2 regions of the Amphibiibacter pelophylacis genome follow, and region 2 is predicted to be linked to the other one. Evidence: predicted binding sites of a transcription regulator. Region 2 holds the regulator's gene; the other holds the start of a gene.
What was found. The regulator NrdR, encoded in region 2, represses ribonucleotide reductase genes. The targets are predictions, from matches to a motif close to CACNANATNTNGTG.
Positions count from the first base shown of each region.

Region 1: a site for NrdR is predicted at 4,422-4,435, ahead of RV045_RS03275 (ribonucleoside-diphosphate reductase subunit alpha). Genes of this name have one in related genera too.

Region 1 is NZ_JAWDIE010000004.1:7,159-17,056, reverse strand. It holds gene RV045_RS03290 (alkene reductase) at 29-1,183, shown strand; gene mog (molybdopterin adenylyltransferase) at 1,180-1,749, shown strand; gene RV045_RS03280 (putative bifunctional diguanylate cyclase/phosphodiesterase) at 1,709-4,231, opposite strand; gene RV045_RS03275 (ribonucleoside-diphosphate reductase subunit alpha) at 4,529-7,432, shown strand; gene RV045_RS03270 (ribonucleotide-diphosphate reductase subunit beta) at 7,476-8,639, shown strand; gene RV045_RS03265 (hypothetical protein) at 8,642-9,070, shown strand; gene ppsA (phosphoenolpyruvate synthase) at 9,279-9,898, opposite strand, start outside.
Region 2 is NZ_JAWDIE010000016.1:523-10,420, forward strand. It holds partial or broken gene tolQ (protein TolQ) at 1-387, opposite strand, end outside; gene msrA (peptide-methionine (S)-S-oxide reductase MsrA) at 501-1,067, shown strand; gene RV045_RS10415 (transglycosylase SLT domain-containing protein) at 1,067-3,163, shown strand; gene RV045_RS10420 (type IV pilus modification PilV family protein) at 3,175-3,519, opposite strand; gene RV045_RS10425 (hypothetical protein) at 3,519-4,697, opposite strand; gene RV045_RS10430 (hypothetical protein) at 4,694-5,347, opposite strand; gene RV045_RS10435 (type IV pilin protein) at 5,356-5,781, opposite strand; gene RV045_RS10440 (prepilin-type N-terminal cleavage/methylation domain-containing protein) at 5,769-6,365, opposite strand; gene nrdR (transcriptional regulator NrdR) at 6,475-6,924, opposite strand; gene glyA (serine hydroxymethyltransferase) at 6,959-8,209, opposite strand; gene RV045_RS10455 (lytic transglycosylase domain-containing protein) at 8,292-9,320, opposite strand; gene RV045_RS10460 (UbiD family decarboxylase) at 9,499-9,898, shown strand, end outside.

The DNA of each region.
Region 1 (9,898 bases), on a different contig from region 2:
CCTCCGGTGTTTTTTCTGGAGATCTTTCGTGAAGAATCTGTTTGACGCCGTCCAGGCGGGCGATCTTGCACTGGCCAACCGCATCGTCATGGCGCCGCTGACGCGCAACCGGGCTCCCGGTGCCCAGCCCAATGCGCTGATGGTCGAGTACTACCGCCAGCGCGCGGGCGCGGGCCTGATCATCACCGAAGCCACGGCCATCAGCCACCAGGGCCAGGGCTATGCCGACGTGCCCGGCCTGTGGTCATCCGACCAGGTGGCGGGCTGGCGCCGGGTCACCGACGCCGTCCACGCCGCAGGCGGTCGCATCGTGCCGCAGCTGTGGCACGTGGGACGCATTTCGCACCCTGCGCTGCAGCCCGACGGCCAGGCGCCAGTCGCGCCGTCTGCCCTGCAGGCGCAGTCGCGCAGCTATCTGATCGAGCGCGACGCCAGCGGCCAGGTCGTCAGCGCCGGTTTCGAGCCCACGGCCATGCCGCGGGCACTGGACATCTCCGAGCTGCCCGGCATCGTTAGCGACTATGTGCGCGCCGCGCGCAACGCCATCGACGCCGGTTTTGACGGCATCGAAATCCACGCGGCCAACGGCTATCTGCTGGACCAGTTCCTGCGCAGTGGCTCCAACCAGCGCACCGACGCCTACGGCGGCTCCATCGAAAACCGCGCCCGTCTGCTCATCGAGGTGATGCAGGCGGTGACGCAGGCCATCGGCGCGGGCCGCGTGGGCGTGCGTCTGTCGCCGGTCAGTCCGGCCAACGACGCCATGGATGCCGACCCGCAGCCGCTGTTCAACCACGTGATGACCGCGCTGGCGCCGCTGGGCCTGGCCTATATTCATGTGGTCGAGGGCGCCACGGCCGGGCCGCGCGATCACAGCCAGGGCGAAACACCCTTCGACTGGGCGGCGCTGCAGCAGGCCTACCGCAGCGCGGGCGGGCAGGGCGCCTGGATGGTCAACAACGGCTACACCCGCGAACTGGCCGACGAGGCCCTGGCCGGACGCCTGAGTGGCGCGCAGGCTGACCTGGTCGCTTTTGGCCGCCCCTACATCGCCAACCCCGATCTGGCCGAGCGCCTGCGCACGGGCGCGCCGCTCAACCCGCTGGACGCCGACACCCTGTATGGCGGCGGCGCCAAAGGCTATACCGACTACCCGGCGCTGGACAGCGCCCCCGCCGCATGAGCGCGATTCCTGCGGGCGCGCTGCGCATCGGGCTGGTGTCGGTCAGCGACCGCGCCAGCAGCGGCGTTTACGAGGATCGCGGCCTGCCCGCGCTGCAGGACTGGCTGGTGCGCACCCTGGCCAGCCCTTACGCGCTGCAGACCCGGCTGATTGCTGACGAGCGCGACGTCATCGCTGCCACGCTGCGCGAGCTGGTTGACGAGGCCGGCTGCCACTGGGTGCTGACCACCGGCGGCACCGGCCCCGCGCCGCGCGACGTGACGCCCGAGGCCACGCTGGACGTGGCCGACCGCGTCATGCCGGGCTTTGGCGAGCAGATGCGCGCCGTCAGCCTCAAATACGTGCCCACAGCCATCCTGTCGCGGCAGGTGGGGGCGATCCGGGGCGGAGCGCTGATCCTCAACCTGCCCGGCCAGCCCAAGGCCATCGCCGAGACGCTGGACGGTGTTTTTGGCGCCGTGCCCTACTGTCTGGACCTGATCGGCGCGCCTTATGTGACGGCGCAGCCCGGCGCGGTCCAGCCTTTCAGGCCCCGGTCAGCGCAGGCCCCCAGCCCGGCGGGCTGATTTCTTCTTCCGGGGCCTTGATCGTTTCGCTCAGGCCACGCTCCAGCACCCAGGCCCTCAGGGCATCGGGCGGCATGGGGCGGCTGGCGTAATAGCCCTGGTAGAACTCGCACTGCATGGCGCGCAGGGCTTCGAGCTGGCGCACGGTTTCGACGCCCTCGGCCTGCACCGTCATCCCCAGGCTGTGCGAGAGCTTGACCACCGCCTCGGAAATCGCGCAGCCCGCGCCCACGTCGGGCAGCTGGTTGACGAAGCTGCGGTCGATCTTGAGCTTGGTCAGCGGGAAGCGCTGCAGGTAGGACAGCGAGGAATAGCCCGTGCCGAAATCGTCCACCGCCAGCGACACGCCCAGATCGCGCAGCATCATCAGCACGGCCAGGGTTTTTTCGGTATCGCCGATCAGCGTGCTTTCGGTGATTTCGATCTCCAGCAGGCCGGCCGGGAAGCCCGTGCGCTCCAGCGTGTCGGCCACGACCTGGATGAAGTTGGGCGAGCGCAGCTGGCGCGCCGACACGTTGACCGCCATGTGCAGCGGCAGACCCTCGTCCAGCCAGGCCCGGCCCTGCTGGCAGGCCATCTCCAGCACCTGCGTGCCCAGCGCGACCACAAGGCCCGTGCGCTCGGCCTCACCGATGAACTCGTCCGGATACACCAGCGAGGCGCGGGTGGGGTCTTTCCAGCGCACCAGCGCCTCGACGCCCGTAGGGCGGTCGTCGTGCAGGCTCATCTGCGGCTGGTAGTGCAGGACGAACTCGCGGTTTTCCAGCGCGCGGCGGATGCTGCGGTCCAGAGCCAGACGCAGCTTGGCGGCCTTGGTCAGGTTCTCGCTGTAGAAGGCCAGGCGGTTCTTGCCCTCGGATTTGGCGCGGTGCAGCGCGGTGTCGGCGTGCTGCATCATCTCTTCGGGCGTGTCGCCCTGCGCGGGCCCGACGACGATGCCGATGCTGATGCGCACCATCACTTCGACATCGTCCTCCAGCGGCACCGGGTGCTCGAAGAGGCGCTGGATGCGGTGTGCCACGGCGGCCGCGTCGTCGGCGCTGTCCAGACGCTCGAGCAGGATGGCGAACTCGTCGCCGCCCAGGCGGTAGAGCGAATCACCGTCGCGCAGCGTGCACTCCAGGCTGTGCGCCGTCGAGGCCAGCAGCGCGTCGCCCTGGCGGTGTGTGTGGCTGTCGTTGATGTCCTTGAAATCGTCGATGTCGATGACCAGCAGCGCCATCAGGTGCTGGGTCGATTTGCGGATGGCCAGACCGTGCACCAGCACCTCGCGCAGCTTGCGGCGGTTGGGCAGGCCGGTGAGCATGTCGTGGTAGGACTGGTAGACCAGCTCGGACTTGGCCTGCTTCAGCTCGGAAATCTCGCTGAAGATGCCCACGTAATGGATGATGCGCTGGTCGTCATCGCGCAGCGGCACCACGCTGAGCAGCTTGGTGTAAACGTCGCCGTTCTTGCGGCGGCTGACCAGCTCGCCGCGCCAGCGCCCGTGCACGTCGATGGCATACCAGATCTGCGTGAGCACGTGCGGCTGGTTGATGTCGGTCAGGTAATCCGAGACATGCTGGCCCATGACCTCGTCGGGCGTGTAGCCGGTGACTTCGCTGAAGGCCTGGTTGATCTGGATGACGCGCCGCGCTGCGTCGGTGACCACGATGCCTTCGCCCGCGCGCTCGAAAACCAGCGAGATCAGGCGCTGCGATTCTTCAGCAGCATGGCGTTCGGTGACGTCGGTGCAGCCCATCCAGAAGCCCAGCAGCCGCCCCTGGCTGTCCTGGCGGCGCAGCACCTTGACCTCGAACCAGCGCTTGTCGCCGCCGATCTGCGGGGCACCCAGGGCGATTTCGGTGTGGCTGAATTCGCCGTGCAGCGGGGTGGAGCGGCGGCGGTCGAAGCGGGAACTGCCTTCGCTGTCCATGTCCTGCTGCGGCATCTGCGTGGCGCTGTCCAGCGCCTCGTGCTGGACGGCCATCAGCAGCTTGGGCGCGTGCGACTGGCCTTCCAGCGCGGCCTGCTGCATCAGCACGCGCAGCGCGACGTGGCTGGCGGGCTGCAGGCCGCGTTCCAGTCCCGCCTGGCGCAGCACGCGGGCCAGCGCATCCAGTGCCAGCGGGTGGGCCTCGGCCAGCACCGAGGTGTCCAGCGGGCCGGGCGGCCGGGGGTGGGCCTGCACGGCCGTGACGCGGCCCAGCGAGTCGAGCTGCAGGCTCAGGTCAAAGCGCAGCAGCGACAGTGCCTGGTCCAGGCTCAAACCATCCTGCCCGCCCGCATTGCGCAGACGCAGCAGCGCCAGTCCGCCCGCCAGCATCAGCGTGGCCAGAACGGCTGTGGCGGCCAGCCCCCAGGCCGTGGCCTGGCCCGCTGCCAGGGCGGGCCACAGCAGCAGGGCCATGAAACCGGCGAGCACCGACAGGGCCACAGCGCAGCCCAGCCACAGGGGCTGGGACAGCAGGCGCAGGACAAATGATGAAGAGGGCGTGTTCAAGGGCGGTCCGGCAGGCCTCGTGGCAGGAACATTCGTGCGGATGCTACTGCAAGGGGGCCTGCAGGCAGCGTGCGAATTGGGCGGGGAAAGCCGGATTACTCCTCAATGCCGGTGATTTTTTGTGACGCTGTTACCCCTTTTCAGGCCAGCCTGTCAAGCTGGGAAACCGTATGGCATTGGCGGGTAAAAACACTAGCTGTGGTGCTTGCCATGCGAAATTCATCCAGATATAGTGTCTGCCTGTCCCGTCATCCCTAGCTCTGCACGCCCATGAACGCTCCCCTGACCCCCGATGCCATGACGCTGTCCACCTTCTCCTCCGGCGCAGATGCGCCCTTCGATCCCGCCCAGTACGCGGGCTACCAGATCGTGCGTCGCAATGGCTCGGTGGTGGCTTTCGAGCCCGCCAAGATCGCCGTGGCGCTGATGAAAGCCTTCCTGGCCGTTCACGGCAGCCAGGGCGCGGCGTCCAGCAGCGTGCGCGACACGGTGCAGCAGCTCACCGTCACCGTGGTCCAGGCGCTGCTGCGCTCGCGCCCGGCCGGGGGCACTTTCCACATCGAAGACGTGCAGGACCAGGTCGAACTGGGCCTGATGCGCGGCGGTTTCCATGAAGTGGCCCGCGCCTACGTGCTCTACCGCGAGCGCCGCAGCCAGGAGCGCCGCCAGCAGCAGGCGCAGCAGCCGGCCGCCGCTGCCGCTGCGACGCTCTTCGTGACCGACCGCGGCCAGCGCGTGCCGCTGGATCTGGACGGCCTGCGCGCCCTGGTCGAAGGCGCCTGCCAGGGCCTGGCGCCCGAGGTGACCGCCACGCCCATCCTGTCCGAAACGCAGCGCAACCTGTACGACGGCGTGCCGCTGGCCGAAGTCCACAAGGCGCTGATCCTGGCCGCGCGCACCCTGATCGAGCGCGATCCCGACTACAGCCGCGTCACCGCCCGCCTGCTGATGCACACCATCGAGCGCGAGATTCTGGGCAGCGCCCCCGCCGACGCGGCCCAGCGCGCTCAGGCCTACAGCGACTATTTCCCGTCTTTCATCAAAAAAGGCGTGCAGGCCGAGCTGCTGGACGAGCGCCTGATGCAGTTCGACCTGCCGCGTCTGGCCGCCGCCCTGCACCCCGAGCGCGACGACCAGTTCGATTATCTGGGCCTGCAGACGCTGTACGACCGCTACTTCCTGCACATCAAAAAGACGCGCATCGAGATGCCGCAGGCCTTTTTCATGCGCGTGGCCATGGGCCTGTCGCTGAACGAGATCGACCGCGAATCGCGCGCCATCGAGTTCTACGAGCTGCTGTCCAGCTTTGACTTCATGTCCAGCACGCCGACGCTGTTCAACAGCGGCACGCGCCGCAGCCAGCTCTCCAGCTGCTACCTGACCACGGTGGGCGACGACCTGGACGGCATTTACGAGGCCATCAAGGAAAACGCGCTGCTCTCCAAGTTCGCGGGGGGCCTTGGCAACGACTGGACGCCGGTGCGCGCCTTGGGCAGCCACATCAAGGGCACCAACGGCGAATCGCAGGGCGTGGTGCCTTTCCTGAAGGTGGTCAACGACACCGCCGTGGCGGTCAACCAGGGCGGCAAGCGCAAGGGCGCGGTCTGCGCCTACCTGGAAACCTGGCACCTGGACATCGAAGAATTCCTGGAGCTGCGCAAGAACACCGGCGACGACCGCCGTCGCACGCACGACATGAACACGGCCAACTGGGTGCCCGACCTGTTCATGAAGCGCGTCATGGAAGGCGCCGACTGGACGCTGTTCAGCCCCTCCGACTGCCCCGACCTGCACGAGCTGTCGGGCGCCGCCTTCGAGGCCGCCTACACCGCCTACGAGGCCAGCGCCGACCGCGGCGATCTGACGCTGTTCCGCCGCCTGCCCGCACGCGATCTGTGGCGCAAGATGCTGACCATGCTGTTCGAAACCGGCCACCCCTGGATCACCTTCAAGGACGCCTGCAACCTGCGCAGCCCGCAGCAGCACGTCGGCGTGGTCCACTCCAGCAACCTGTGCACCGAGATCACGCTCAACACCAACGACAGCGAAATCGCCGTGTGCAACCTGGGCTCGGTCAACCTGGCCCGCCACCTCAAGCCCGCCGCCGTGCTGGCCCAGGGGCAGCTGGACGTCGCCCAGGCCATCGACATGGACAAGCTGCGCCGCACCGTGACCACGGCCATGCGCATGCTGGACAACGTCATCGACATCAACTACTACGCCGTCAAGAAAGCCCGCGACAGCAACCTGCGCCACCGCCCGGTGGGCCTGGGCATCATGGGCTTCCAGGACAGCCTGTACCGCCTGAAAACGCCTTACGCCAGCGAATCCGCCATGGTTTTCGCCGACGCGTCCATGGAGGCCGTGTGCTACTTCGCCTACAGCGCCTCGTGCGATCTGGCGCAGGAGCGCGGGCGTTACTCCAGCTACAACGGTTCGCTCTGGAGCCAGGGGATCCTGCCGCACGACAGCCTGCGCCTGCTGCAGGAAGCGCGCGGCGGCTACCTGGAGGTCAACACCGACCAGCGCCTCGACTGGGAGGCCTTGCGCACGCGCATCCTGCAGCACGGCATGCGCAACAGCAACTGCGTGGCCATCGCGCCGACGGCCACCATCAGCAACATCATCGGCGTGGACGCCTCGATCGAGCCCTGCTTTGGCAACCTCTCGGTCAAGAGCAACCTGTCGGGCGAATTCACCATCATCAACGAAGCCCTGGTGCGCGATCTCAAGGCGCTGGACCTGTGGGACGACGTGATGCTGATGGATCTCAAGCACTTCGATGGCAGCCTGCGCCGCATCGACCGCGTGCCCGCACAGATCAAATCGGTTTACGCCACGGCCTTTGAGGTTGAGGCACAGTGGCTGGTCGAAGCCGCCTCGCGCCGCCAGAAATGGATCGACCAGGCGCAGTCGCTCAACATTTACGTTGCGGGCGCCTCGGGCAAGAAGCTGGACGAAATTTACAAGCTGGCCTGGACACGCGGCCTGAAAACCACCTACTACCTGCGCACCATGGCCGCCACGCACGTCGAGAAATCGACCGCGCACAGCGGCGCGCTCAACGCGGTGCAGTCGGGCGGCCCGGCCCCCGCTGCTGCAGCGCCCGTTTCAGCCGCACCGGTGGCCGAAGCGAGCGTCGCGGGATCGGACGTGAAGTTCTGCTCCATCGACAACCCGGACTGCGAAGCCTGCCAGTGATCCGGCCGGTTTCTGCACTGATCTGACCCACAAGGAGAACCCCATGCTGTCCTGGGACGACGAAGATACTGCGGCCACCACCGCTCCCCCCGCACCGGCTGCGCCCGCCGCAAATGCCTCCGGCCAGCCCAGCCTGCCTGGGCTGGATCTTCCCGCGTCGCCAGCCGCTTCGGCTGCGCCGCCCCAGGCCAGCCGCGTCAAGGCCAGCGAGAAGCGCATCATCAACGGCCAGACCGACGTCAACCAGCTGGTGCCCTTCAAGTACAAATGGGCCTGGGAAAAGTACCTGGCCACCTGCGCCAACCACTGGATGCCGCAGGAAGTGAACATGAACCGCGACATCGCCCTGTGGAAAGACCCCAAGGGCCTGACCGAGGACGAGCGTCGCATCGTCAAGCGCAACCTGGGCTTTTTCGTGACGGCCGACAGCCTGGCCGCCAACAACATCGTGCTGGGCACCTACCGCCACATTACGGCGCCCGAGTGCCGCCAGTTTCTGCTGCGCCAGGCGTTTGAAGAGGCCATCCACACCCACGCCTACCAGTACATCGTCGAATCGCTGGGCCTGGACGAGGCGGAGATCTTCAACGCCTACAACGAGGTCAAATCCATCCGCGACAAGGACGAGTTCCTGATCCCCTTCATCGAGGCGATCAGCGACCCCGGTTTCCACACCGGCACGCACGAAACCGACCAGACGCTGCTCAAAAGCCTGATCGTTTTCGCTTGCCTGATGGAAGGGCTGTTCTTCTACGTCGGCTTCACCCAGATCTTGGCGCTGGGCCGCCAGAACAAAATGGTGGGCGCCGCCGAGCAGTACCAGTACATCCTGCGCGACGAATCCATGCACTGCAATTTCGGCATCGATCTGATCAACCAGCTCAAGATCGAGAACCCGCAGCTGTGGACGCCCGCCTTCAAGGACGAGATCCGCGAGCTGTTCGTCAAGGCCGTGGATCTGGAATACGCCTACGCCGAAGACACCATGCCGCGCGGCGTGCTGGGCATGAACGCCGCGATGTTCAAGAGCTACCTGCGCTTCATCGCCAACCGCCGGGCCACGCAGATCGGGCTGGACGCGCTCTTCCCCAGCGAGGAGAATCCCTTCCCTTGGATGAGCGAGATGATCGATCTCAAAAAAGAGCGCAATTTCTTCGAAACCCGCGTCATCGAATACCAGACCGGTGGCGCCCTGTCCTGGGACTGAACATGACTGCCAAAGAGGCCACCCGCGTGGCGACGCCCCGCGTTAAAAAAGCCGCAGCGCCCAAGACGACGCAGCCCGCTGCGGCTGCGGCTGTGACGGCCCCGGCCACCAAGACGGCCGCACGGCCAGCCGCTGCCAAAACGGTGGCGGCGAAAACGGCGGCGGCCAAAACAGTGGCCGCTGCTTCAGCGGCGGGGGTGGAGAAAGCCCCGGCCAAAGCGGCGTCCAAAGCCGCTCTCAAAGCCCCTGCCAAGGCGGCCAAGCCCGCTGCGGGCAAAGCCCCTTCGCGTCGTGGCAAGGTGGCCGCTGACGCCGCACTGCCCACTGACGCGCTGGTGGTGCCGTTGCCCGTGGCGCCGCGCAGCCAGATTCGCACCCGCCTGAGCGACCATGCCGCTTGGCCGTTTCCGGCGCCGGACGGCGCGGCCTGAAGCGCGGGCACAGCAAGGCTTCAACGTTAGTCAGGGCGGGTCAGATCATTCCGTTTGCGCCTGGCCTGTCAGTCCCGTCAGTGTGGCCGCCGCCCGACAGGAGTGGCGGTCAATGGCTCGCACAGGCTGCGCCGCAGCACGGTTCCGGTCAGTGCGGTGCCGATAAAGCCGGACACCCCCACCACCAGCAGCAGGGCAAGCACAGCTTTTACTGTCCCGACGCTGCCGCCAGCTGCTGCCAGGTTGTCATCACCGTGTCCGGGTTGAGCGAAATCGACACGATGCCTTCCTGCGTCAGCCACTGCGCGAAATCGGGGTGATCGCTGGGGCCCTGGCCGCAGATGCCGATGTATTTGCCTTGGGCGCGGCAGGCGCGGATGGCCTGCGAAATCAGGGCTTTGACGGCCGGATCGCGCTCGTCAAAGTCGGCGGCCAGCAGCTCCATGCCGGAATCGCGGTCCAGCCCCAGCGTGAGCTGAGTGAGGTCGTTCGAGCCGATCGACATGCCGTCGAAAAACTGCAGGAACTGCTCGGCCAGGATGGCGTTGCTGGGCACCTCGCACATCATGATGACGCGCAGGCCGTCCTCGCCGCGCTTCAGGCCCTGTTCGGCGAGCAGGCCGATGACGCGCTCGGCCTGGCCCAGCGTGCGCACAAAGGGCACCATGATTTCGACGTTTGTGAGGCCCATGTCGTTGCGCACGCGCTTGAGCGCTTCGCATTCCATGGCGAAGGCTTCGCGGAAATCTTCGCTGATATAGCGCGACGCGCCACGGAAACCCAGCATGGGGTTTTCCTCGTCGGGCTCGTAGCGGCTGCCGCCGATGA
Region 2 (9,898 bases):
CAGCAGGCTGGTGCGGCTGTCGATGTGGTCCAGTTCGCGCTGGCAGGAGACGCGCATGGCGCGCCGGGCGCCATCGACCTGGGTGTCGGGGTCGAGCTGGCGTTCGTGCAGCTTGATGAACTCGCGCATGCCGTTGACGAAAATGCGCTCCATTGCCGAGCGTTCGGTCTTGCGCCCGATGTTCTGGTAGACCTCGCTGATGGCGGCGCCGGACCAGAATTCGCTCTCGAAACTGTCGCTGTCGCGCCGCGCCGCGCGCAGCGTGCTCACCTTGTGGACGATGACCGCCCAGCTGGCCACCGAGGCCGCGACCAGGATGAGCATCACCAGCTGGACGACCCAGCTGGCCTCCAGAATCAGATGCAGAAAGGAAAAGTTCTCGTTCATAGGGTTTACCTGCGCCGTCAGCCTGCAAGGCTGCACGGCAAAATGTCCCAAACAGCTTTGATTGTGCCCGACAAGCGTATGATTTAATTCTTTTCCTTTGTAAAAAAACCGCCATGAATCCGTCTGCCCCCCCTTCTTCTGACCTGATCCGCATCACCTTGGCCGGGGGCTGCTTCTGGTGTCTGGAGGCCGTTTACGTGCGTGTGCAGGGTGTACGCGGGGTGCAGTCGGGTTACGCCAACTCGCGGGTGCCCAGGCCCGATTACGCCGCCGTGTGCACGGGGCGCACAGGCGCTGCCGAGGCCGTCCAGATCGATTTCGATCCGGCTTTGATCAGGCTGGACGAGATTCTGGACATCTTCTGGCAGATTCACGACCCGACCACGCTGAACCGCCAGGGCGCCGACGAGGGCACGCAGTACCGTTCCGGCCTCTATGCGCAGGATGCCGGCCAGCTCGCGCTGCTGCAGCAGGCCGTGCAGCGCGCGCAGGCGAAGTTTGCCGCGCCCATCGTCACCGAGGTGGCGCTGCTGGACAATTTCACCCCCGCCGAGCCCGAGCACCTGCGCTACTTCGAGCGCCAGCCCAATCAGGGCTATTGCCGCCTGGTGGTGGCGCCCAAGGTGGGCAAGCTGCGCCAGAAGTTTGCCCAGCGCTCCAGCGACGGGGCGCTGCTGTGATGCGACGTGCTGCATGGATTCTGGCGCTGGCCACGAGCGCCAATCCCTTGGCCGCACTGGCGCAGAATGCGCTGGATGAATCGCCCGACGACTCGGGCATCACCGTCATCATTGGCGACCGGCCCGCGCAGACGCTGCGCTCCACGTCCGTGCCGGGAGTGATGCCGACGGGCGACGACCTCATCCTGCAGGCGCGCGACGCCTTCCGCCGCAAGGACAGCCTGGCGCTGGCCAGCCTGGCCGATGCCGCGCAGGCCGCGCGCCACCCGCTGGCCGGCTGGGTGGCCTACTGGGCCCTGAACAGTCGCCTGGACAGCGCGACACCCGACGAGGTCAACGCCTTTTTCCGCACCTGGGCGAACACCTATGTCGAGGACCGCCTGCGCAACGACTGGCTGCTGGAGCTGGGCAAGCGCCGCGACTGGGCGCAGATCCGGGCCAACGCGCCACTGTTTCGCATGAACGACGATAACGCGGTGAGCTGCTACGCGCTGCTGGCCGACGACATGCAGGGCCAGCCCGTGGACCGCGAGCGCGCCCGCAGCGCCTGGCTGCGCCAGACGCGCAGCGACGACGGCTGCACGCTGATGTCCACCACCTTCATGAACCGCATCCTGACGCCGCAGGACGCCTGGCAGCGCGCCATGGCCGACCTGGCCGACGGGCGCACCGCGCTGGCCCAGCGCGCCATTGATCTGGCCGATCCGCAAGGGCAGGGTCTGGTGCCGGGCACCACGTCCGGCATGGTGCTCTCGGCGCCGGAGCGCTTTCTGGACACGACCGGCGGCGTGCTGTCGGCCCCTTCGGTACCGCTGCAGGGCTGGCGCGTGGCCATGGCGCTGATGCAGCTGGGCAATACCGATGCTTACGCCGCCGCGCAGCGCCTGCAGACGACCTGGCAGGCGGTACTGCCACCGCTGCTGGTTCACTGCGTCTGGGCGCATCTGGCGCGCCGCGCGGGCTTTGCCCAGGCCTTCGAGGCCACGCAGTACGCCGAACAGGCCTGGACATCTCCTGGCGTTCCGGCGCAGTCGCTGCTGGATCCCTTTGTGCTGGAGTGGAATGTGCGTGCGCTCCTGCGCGTGCCCCGGCCCAACTGGGCGCTGGTGCAGCGCGTGATTGACGCCATGCCTGAGGCCACGCGCCAGCAGTCGCGCTGGCGCTACTGGAAGGCGCGCGCGCTGATCGCGCGGGGCGGGGCGCTCGCTGCGCAAGGCCAGGCGCTGATGCAGGGCGTGGCGGCGCCGCTGGATTTTTATGGCCAGCTCGCCACGCAGGATCTGGGTCAGCCACTTCAGGCGCCGCCGCAGGCCCAGGCGTCGGCGCAGGCGGTCGGCCGCGTTGCCGCCCATCCGGGCCTGCAGCGCGCCCTGCAGCTGATGGGGCTGGAGCTGCGCAGCGAGGGCGTGCGCGAGTGGAATTATTCGCTGCGCGGCCTGGGCGACGACGATCTGCTGGCCGCCGCCCAGCTGGCCTGCAGCCGCGAGATCTGGGACCGCTGCATTTTCACCAGCGACCGCACCGCGCAGCGCATCAACCTGGCGCAGCGCTATCCCACGCCTTTCCAGCCGCAGGTGATGGGCACGGCGGCGGGTGTCGGCATTGATCCCTCCTGGGTCTACGGACTGGTGCGTCAGGAATCGCGCTTCCAGACGGCCGCGCGCTCGGGCGTGGGCGCTACGGGGCTGATGCAGGTGATTCCGTCCACGGCGAAGCTGGTGGCGCGGCGCATTGGCGTCAGCATTCCCGCCAATGGCGTGGTGCGCGATCTGGACACCAATCTGCTGCTGGGCATGAGCTACCTCTTTCAGATCGGCGCCGAGTTTGGCGAGCAGCAGGCCCTGACCACGGCCGCCTACAACGCCGGGCCAGGGCGTCCGCGCCGCTGGCGCCAGGGGCCGACGCTGGAATCGGCGGCCTGGGTCGAGACCATCCCCTTCGCCGAAACGCGCGATTACGTGCAGAAGGTGCTGGGCAATGCCGTGGCTTACGATCTGGTACTGGGACGACGCGCGTCGCTCAAGGCCCGCCTGGGCACCACCATAGGCCCTGACGATGGCGGTGGCATCGTGCAGCAGATCGTCCCGCAGAACTGAGAGCGGCTGCATCAGCCATCTCCCTGCGGCGCAGGCTGGCGCCACAGCATGATCTGCTGGGTCAGCTGTCGTCCGCGGCGGTCTGACCAGCTGAGCACGATGCGCGCGGCGCTGCCACTACAGACGACCTGCACGGTGATGCCGTCCTGCGTGCGCTGGCTGCTGCGGCAGCCTGTGGCCGCCGCAAGCGCATCAGACTCGTCCTGCGCCAGCGCGCTGGCCAGGCGCAGACCGCTGCTGCGGTCGCGCAACGGCCCCAGATGCTGGCTGGCCTGCAGCACCGCCCAGGAGCTGCCGGTGGCCAGACCCAAGGCCACCAGAACCTCGATCAGGCTGGAGCCGCGCTGCGGGCGCATCAGAAATCCCGCCAGCTGCCGCGCTGCAGGGCGAAACGCCCGGCGCGCAGCCAGGCCGCCTGGACGGTGGCCGCGTCATGGTGCAGGTGAATGGGGGCGCCGCCTGAAAGGCGCACATCGCCGCTGACCCACAGGGCACCGTCCAGATTCAGCCCGGCACTGATGTCAACGGCACCGGCCACGATCAGGCCAGTAATGACCACACCCGGCGCGTCCACGCGCAGCGTGCCGTCCACCCGCAGCAGCACGGGCTGCTGGGCGCTGCCTAGGTGCGCACCGGCGGGCACCGCCCAGTCGCCGCTGCGCTGGATCAGGCGGATGTCTGCCGCATCGGGCTGCGGCCAGCGCTTGGCCAGCCAGAGGCGGTCCAGCGTGCGGGGCGAAGTGGCCAGCCAGGCGACCAGATCAGCGGGCAGCGCCGCGCCCGCAGCAGCGGTCTGTCCTTGAAGGCGATCCCAGCGTCCGCCCTGAACGGTGGTGGCGGGCACTGCCGATGCTGGCGCCGAAGGACCCAGCGCATCGTCCCCGGCCATCACCGCCCAGGCGTTCGCAGCGTCCAGTAAAAGGGGCGTTTGCGGCGCGGCGCTGACGCGTCCGCCCGCCAGCACCGCCACCGGCCAGGCCGCCGCGGCCTGCCAGGCGGGCAGCCAGCGCCACAGCAGCGACTGCTGGGCGCTGTGACCGCGCAGCGGATCGCAATCGGCGGCGCAGCCCGTGGATTGCAGCAGCAGCCAGGCGCTGCCCGCAGCACGGCTGTAGCGCAGGGCAAAACCGGGCGGCTGCGGAGCGTCGGAGCCCAGGCTCGCACAGCGGCACTGAGGCGAGGGAGCCGCCCCGGGTTCATCCGCCGCAGGCCAGGGCCAGGAGCAGTTCAGCCACGCCGTATCAGGCAGGGCGCTGGTGGTGCTTTTGATGGCAGGCAGCGCCGCCGCAAAAGCCGGGCAGGGCGCGGCACCGTCGGCCTGCGCCAGACCCCAGTCCAGCCCGGAGCGCGCGGCGGTAAAAGCCTGCGTCTGCTGCAGATCGCGCAGGCTGCTTCGGGCTTCGTCTATGACCTCGCCCAGCGCCAGCGCCTGAATCATCAGCATCAGGGCCAGCAGCCACCACACGGCCAGCATCACGGCCATGCCGCGCAGGTGTGAACGCACGACAGTGGCGTGCCAGGGGCGCGGCGTCATGGCGCTTCTCCGGTCTGGGGCGGGCACAGCACCACCGCGTCGCGGCGCACACCGGGCTGTGCGGGCCAGGCGATGCGGCTGCGCCAGGTCCAGAGCTCACCCCGGCGGCCGCGCACCACAGGCCTCGCCTGGACGCTGGCCAGTGCGCCGCTGGCGGGGCAGATGCCTGCTATGGCAGGTCCCACTGGCGCGACATCCAGCGCCTCCACCCACAGGAGTGCCGGATCGCTGATCGCCTGCCAGTTGTTCAGGCCCAGCTGGGTCTGAAGCACGCCGCTGCTGATGCGCACGCCGCTGGCCTCGGCAGACTGCGGTCCGGTCGTGCCCGCCGGGCGCGGGCTGACCGATTCGTAGACCCAGGTGGCGCGGTTACGGCTGGTGTCCACCCAGACCCAGTCGCCCGGGCTGCGACGGTGCCCGGCGCGGCGCAGTTCGCGCACCAGGCGCTGGGTCACCCCCTGGAAATGCCGCTGTGCGGCCGACAGGGCTGCATTTTCGGCGTGCTGCAGGGCCAGGTGTCCCAGCAGACCCAGCATCATGGCGCCCAGCAGCAGGCCCAGCGCCTGGCTGACCAGCAGTTCGGTCAGGCCCAGACCGTGCTGGCACCGTGCGGCCGGGGCGGGGGCGGGATGGGGCGCAGGATGGGGCATGACACGCTCTAGGCCAGGTCGCAGGCGCCGGGCCCGGGCTCGGCCCAGCGGCGGCTGCGCCACAGGTCTTCGTGCAGGCGCAGCAGCAGGCACTGGCTGTCCTGCTGCTGTGGGCCTTGCGCCTGTGCTTGCGCGGCATAGCTGCCCGGGGCCGCGTCCTGCAGGCTGAGCCGGAAGTGTCCGCGCGGGCTGGTGGCGGCCAGCCCCAGCTCGGTCCAGTCGGTGCAGTAGCGGCCCAGGCGCCAGCGGCAGTCGTTCTGAGCGCGCTGCACTGCCTGCAGCGCCAGCCAGCCGTCCTGGCGCTGACTGCGCAGCCGCCAGGCCTGCAGACCGCCCAGCGATCCCAGCGTCAGGATACCCACGCAGGCGCAGACGACGAGCAGCTCGATCAGGCTCATTCCGCTGTTGCAGCGGGTGCGGCTCAGGCGCTGCATGGTGGCCACCCGGCAACGCCTTGGTCACTGCACGAGCGCACGCGGCCGCTGATGTTGATGATGTGTTTGAGCCAGACCACGCCGTCCAGCTGCAGTGCCAGGCTGGCGGTGGGCGTGGCCGTGCCGCGCACCGGATCGAACAGCACGCTGGCCGCCGTCGGGCCCAGTGACCAGGGCGGAGCCAGCGCGTGCGTCAGCAGCACGGTCGTCCCGCTGGGACAGGTGGCCAGCACCTCGCCCTGAACTGTAGAGGGTACAGGGCAGCGGCAGCCCGTGCTCGTACCCAGCAGCAGCGCCCAGCAGGACAGGGTGGTGCTGCCCGGAGACGAGGCCGCGGCGGTCGAGGCAGCCGAGGCAGGCAGCCAGGCCCAGCGCACCGCACGTCCCTGCGACAGGGCGAGCGACTGGGCCAGCAGCACATCGGCCTGCAGCTGCCAGCCCTGGCGGCTGGCCTGCTGGCGCAGCCGCTGGTCGGCCATGGCGGGCAGACCGGCCAGAACAAGCGCGGCGACCAGCGCCAGCGTTACCAGCAGCTCGGGCAGCGACAGGCCACAGGACAGGGATCGGGATGGGGATGAGTGCATGGACAGCCTCCGAACGCCACATGGCGCGGCTTGCGGCATTGTCTGGCTCGGCTTCGGACGCCGCCATCCCCCCGCAGGGGAGTAGCGCCCCGGCGCATGTCAGCGCAGACTAGGACAGACTGTCGGAAATCAGCTGGCGGAAGGCGTCCACGTCCTCGAAGCTCTGGTAGACCGAAGCAAAGCGCACAAAGGCCACTTTGTCGATGGTTTTGAGCTCCTGCATCACCTGGTCGCCCAGGTGGGCGGTGGGCACCTCTTTGAGGCCGCTGGTGCGCAGGCGCTCGCTGATGTGCGCGATGGCGGCATCGACGCGGCCGATGTCCACATTGCGCTTGCGCAGGGCCAGCATCATGCTGGCGCGCAGTTTGGCGGGGTCAAAATCGGTGCGCGTGCCGTCTTTCTTGACGACCACGGGCATGTCGATTTCGGCGCGCTCGTAGGACGTGAATCGCCGCTCGCACGCGGTGCAGCGGCGGCGGCGGCGCACGGTGCTGCCGTCGTCCGACACCCGGGTTTCCATCACCTGGGTGTCGCTGTGACGGCAGTAGGGGCAGTGCATCGCGGGGCGGCGGCGATCCGAAGGGCCGGACCGATCAGCGGTAGACCGGGAAGCGCTGCGTCAGCTCTCGCACGCGCGCCTTCACGGCTTCGATGACGGCCGGGTCGTGCGGGGCGTCCAGCACGTCGGCGATCAGGTGGGCTGTGGCGCGGGCCTCGTCCACCCCGAAACCGCGCGTGGTCAGCGCCGGGGTGCCCAGGCGGATGCCGCTGGTCACCATGGGTTTTTGCGGATCGTTGGGGATGCCGTTCTTGTTGCAGGTCATGTGCGCGCTGCCCAAGATGGCTTCAGCCTCTTTGCCGGTCAGATTTTTGGGGCGCAGGTCGACCAGCATCACGTGGCTTTCGGTGCGGCCGCTGACAATGCGCAGGCCGCGCTCGATCAGGGTGTCGGCCAGAACGCGGGCGTTGTCCAGCACCTGCTGCTGGTAGGCCTTGAAGCCAGGCTGCAGCGCTTCGTGAAAGGCCACCGCCTTGCCCGCGATGACGTGCATCAGCGGTCCGCCCTGGATGCCCGGGAAGATGGCCGAGTTGATTTTTTTGGCGACCTCTTCGCCGCGCATCAGGATCAGGCCACCGCGCGGGCCGCGCAGGCTTTTGTGCGTGGTCGTGGTGACGACATCGGCGTGCGGCACCGGGTTGGGGTAGACCCCGGCAGCGATCAGGCCTGCGTAGTGCGCCATGTCGACCATGAAGTAAGCGCCGATGGCCTTGGCCACCCTGGCGAAGCGCTCGAAATCGATGCGCAGCGCAAACGCCGACGCGCCCGCAATGATGAGTTTGGGTTTGTGTTCGTGGGCCAGACGCTCCATGGCGTCATAGTCGATGTCTTCGGCGGCGTCCAGGCCGTAGCTGACCACCTTGAACCACTTGCCCGACATGTTCAGCGGCATGCCGTGCGTCAGGTGACCGCCTTCGGCCAGGCTCAGGCCCATGATGGTGTCGCCAGGCTGCAGCAGGCCGAAAAATACGGCCTGATTGGCCTGGCTGCCGCTGTTGGGCTGGACGTTGGCGAACTCGGCGCCGAAGAGTTTCTTCGCGCGGTCGATGGCCAGCTGTTCGGCGATATCGACGTACTCGCAGCCACCGTAGTAGCGCTTGCCAGGATAGCCTTCGGCGTACTTGTTGGTCAGCTGGCTGCCCTGCGCGGCCATCACGGCCGGGGAGGTGTAGTTTTCGGAGGCGATCAGCTCGATGTGATCTTCCTGGCGCTGGTTTTCCTGGGCGATGACGGCGGCGATTTCGGGATCAACGGCGGTCAGGGTGTGGCTTTGTCGGTCGAACATGGCGGCGCGGGCTGAAGATGAAAAAGGAAACCCGATTCTATCCGCCCGCACTGCCAGCCTGCTGCGGCCCGCTGAAGTGCCCTCAGGGTGCAGCCATGGCCAGCTGGGTGGCGCGGAAATCGCGCGGCTCGGGCCGGGTGGTGAAGGCTGCGCTGGCGGTGTGCTCGCCACGCTGGGTGTGGGCGTGGGCCGGAGCGGTTTCTGCGCTGGCCTGCAATGGCAGGGGCGGCGGCGGGGTCTGGCGCGGACCGGCGCCGCTGACCATCAGGAAAGGCGCTGTCGGCGGCAGGGGCTTGCCGGCCAGCACCGCTTTCAGGTGGGTCTGCTCGCCCAGCACCTTGGCGGCGTAACCGCCGTCGCTGGCCAGGTTGGCGGCGCCCACGTAAAAACGCAGTCCACGCTCGACGCTGCCGGCGCGGTTGATGCACTCGCGCAGCACCTTCACGCCCACGCGCAGGTTGGTCAGCGGATCCAGTGCGGCCAGGTTGCCGCCAAAGCCCTCATATTTGTCGCTGTGGATCTCGGTCATCACCTGCATCAGGCCCTGGGCGCCGACATGGCTCTGCGCATAGGGGTTGAAGCGCGATTCGATCGAGACCACCGCCAGGATCAGTGTCGGATCCAGCTGCGCGGTGCGACCCATGTGCCAGGCCTCCTTGACCACGCTGGCCATGGCTTCGGGCGCCACGCGATAGCGGCGCGACAGCCAGTCAGCCACACGGCGCTGCGGGATGGTCAGCTCGCTGGTCAGCGGCGTGGGCAGGGTGGCACTGACGCGGGTCAGGGCATCGGCGTCCACCACTTCCGCCAGCGCCTGCTGCACCGGATCGACCGGGGCGGGTGGCGTCAGTGCGGCCTGGACGGCTTCGCGCTCGGCGGCCTGCGTCTGCAGCCAGGCCATCAGCTGCTGCTGCTGCTGGTGGCGCCAGTCGGTGTTGTAGAGTCCATAAGCGCTCACCGCAACGACCGCCAGACCGGTGGCTGCCAGACCGTGCCGCACCAGACCGCGCACCCCCCGGCCCACATCGCCGCAGACCACGGCCACGGCGCGCGCAGTATCGCGCCAGCGTCCGGGAGTCTGCGGGAAGGTGGGGGTCTGGTCTGTCATCATGCGGGAGTATCCTGCCGGGTGGCGTCTGGGGTGGCGATGCGCAACCCCATGTAAATCAAGCCTTTGTGGGGCTTGTGTGGCGGGTCGGCAAGAGGGTAACTGTTGAATTTCCCGGATTCTAGGAAGAACAAATATAACCAGTCAATGATATGAATTTTTTTTTTGATAACCAGCAGCTATGAAATACCGAGATTTGCGCGATTTCCTGGCCCAGCTCGAAGCCCAGGGTGAACTGCGTCACGTGCCGCAGACCGTGTCCACTTATCTGGAGATGACAGCGCTGTCAGACCGGGTTCTGCAGGCCGAAGGGCCTGCACTGATGTTCGATTCGGTGCGTCACCCGCCGCCGATCCAGGTCAGGACAGAATCTGTCAAAGAGAGTGATCTATCTCCGGAAATGTGTCGCAGTGGTGCAACAGCAGCGCGGCCGCCGGTGGCGTCCGGCCAGCCACTGCGCAGCCGCCGCGTGCTGGCCAACCTGTTTGGCACCCCCCGGCGGGTGGCTTTGGGCATGGGCGCGGAGTCGGTTTCGGCGCTGCGCGAAGTGGGCCAGCTGCTGGCCGCGCTGAAAGAGCCCG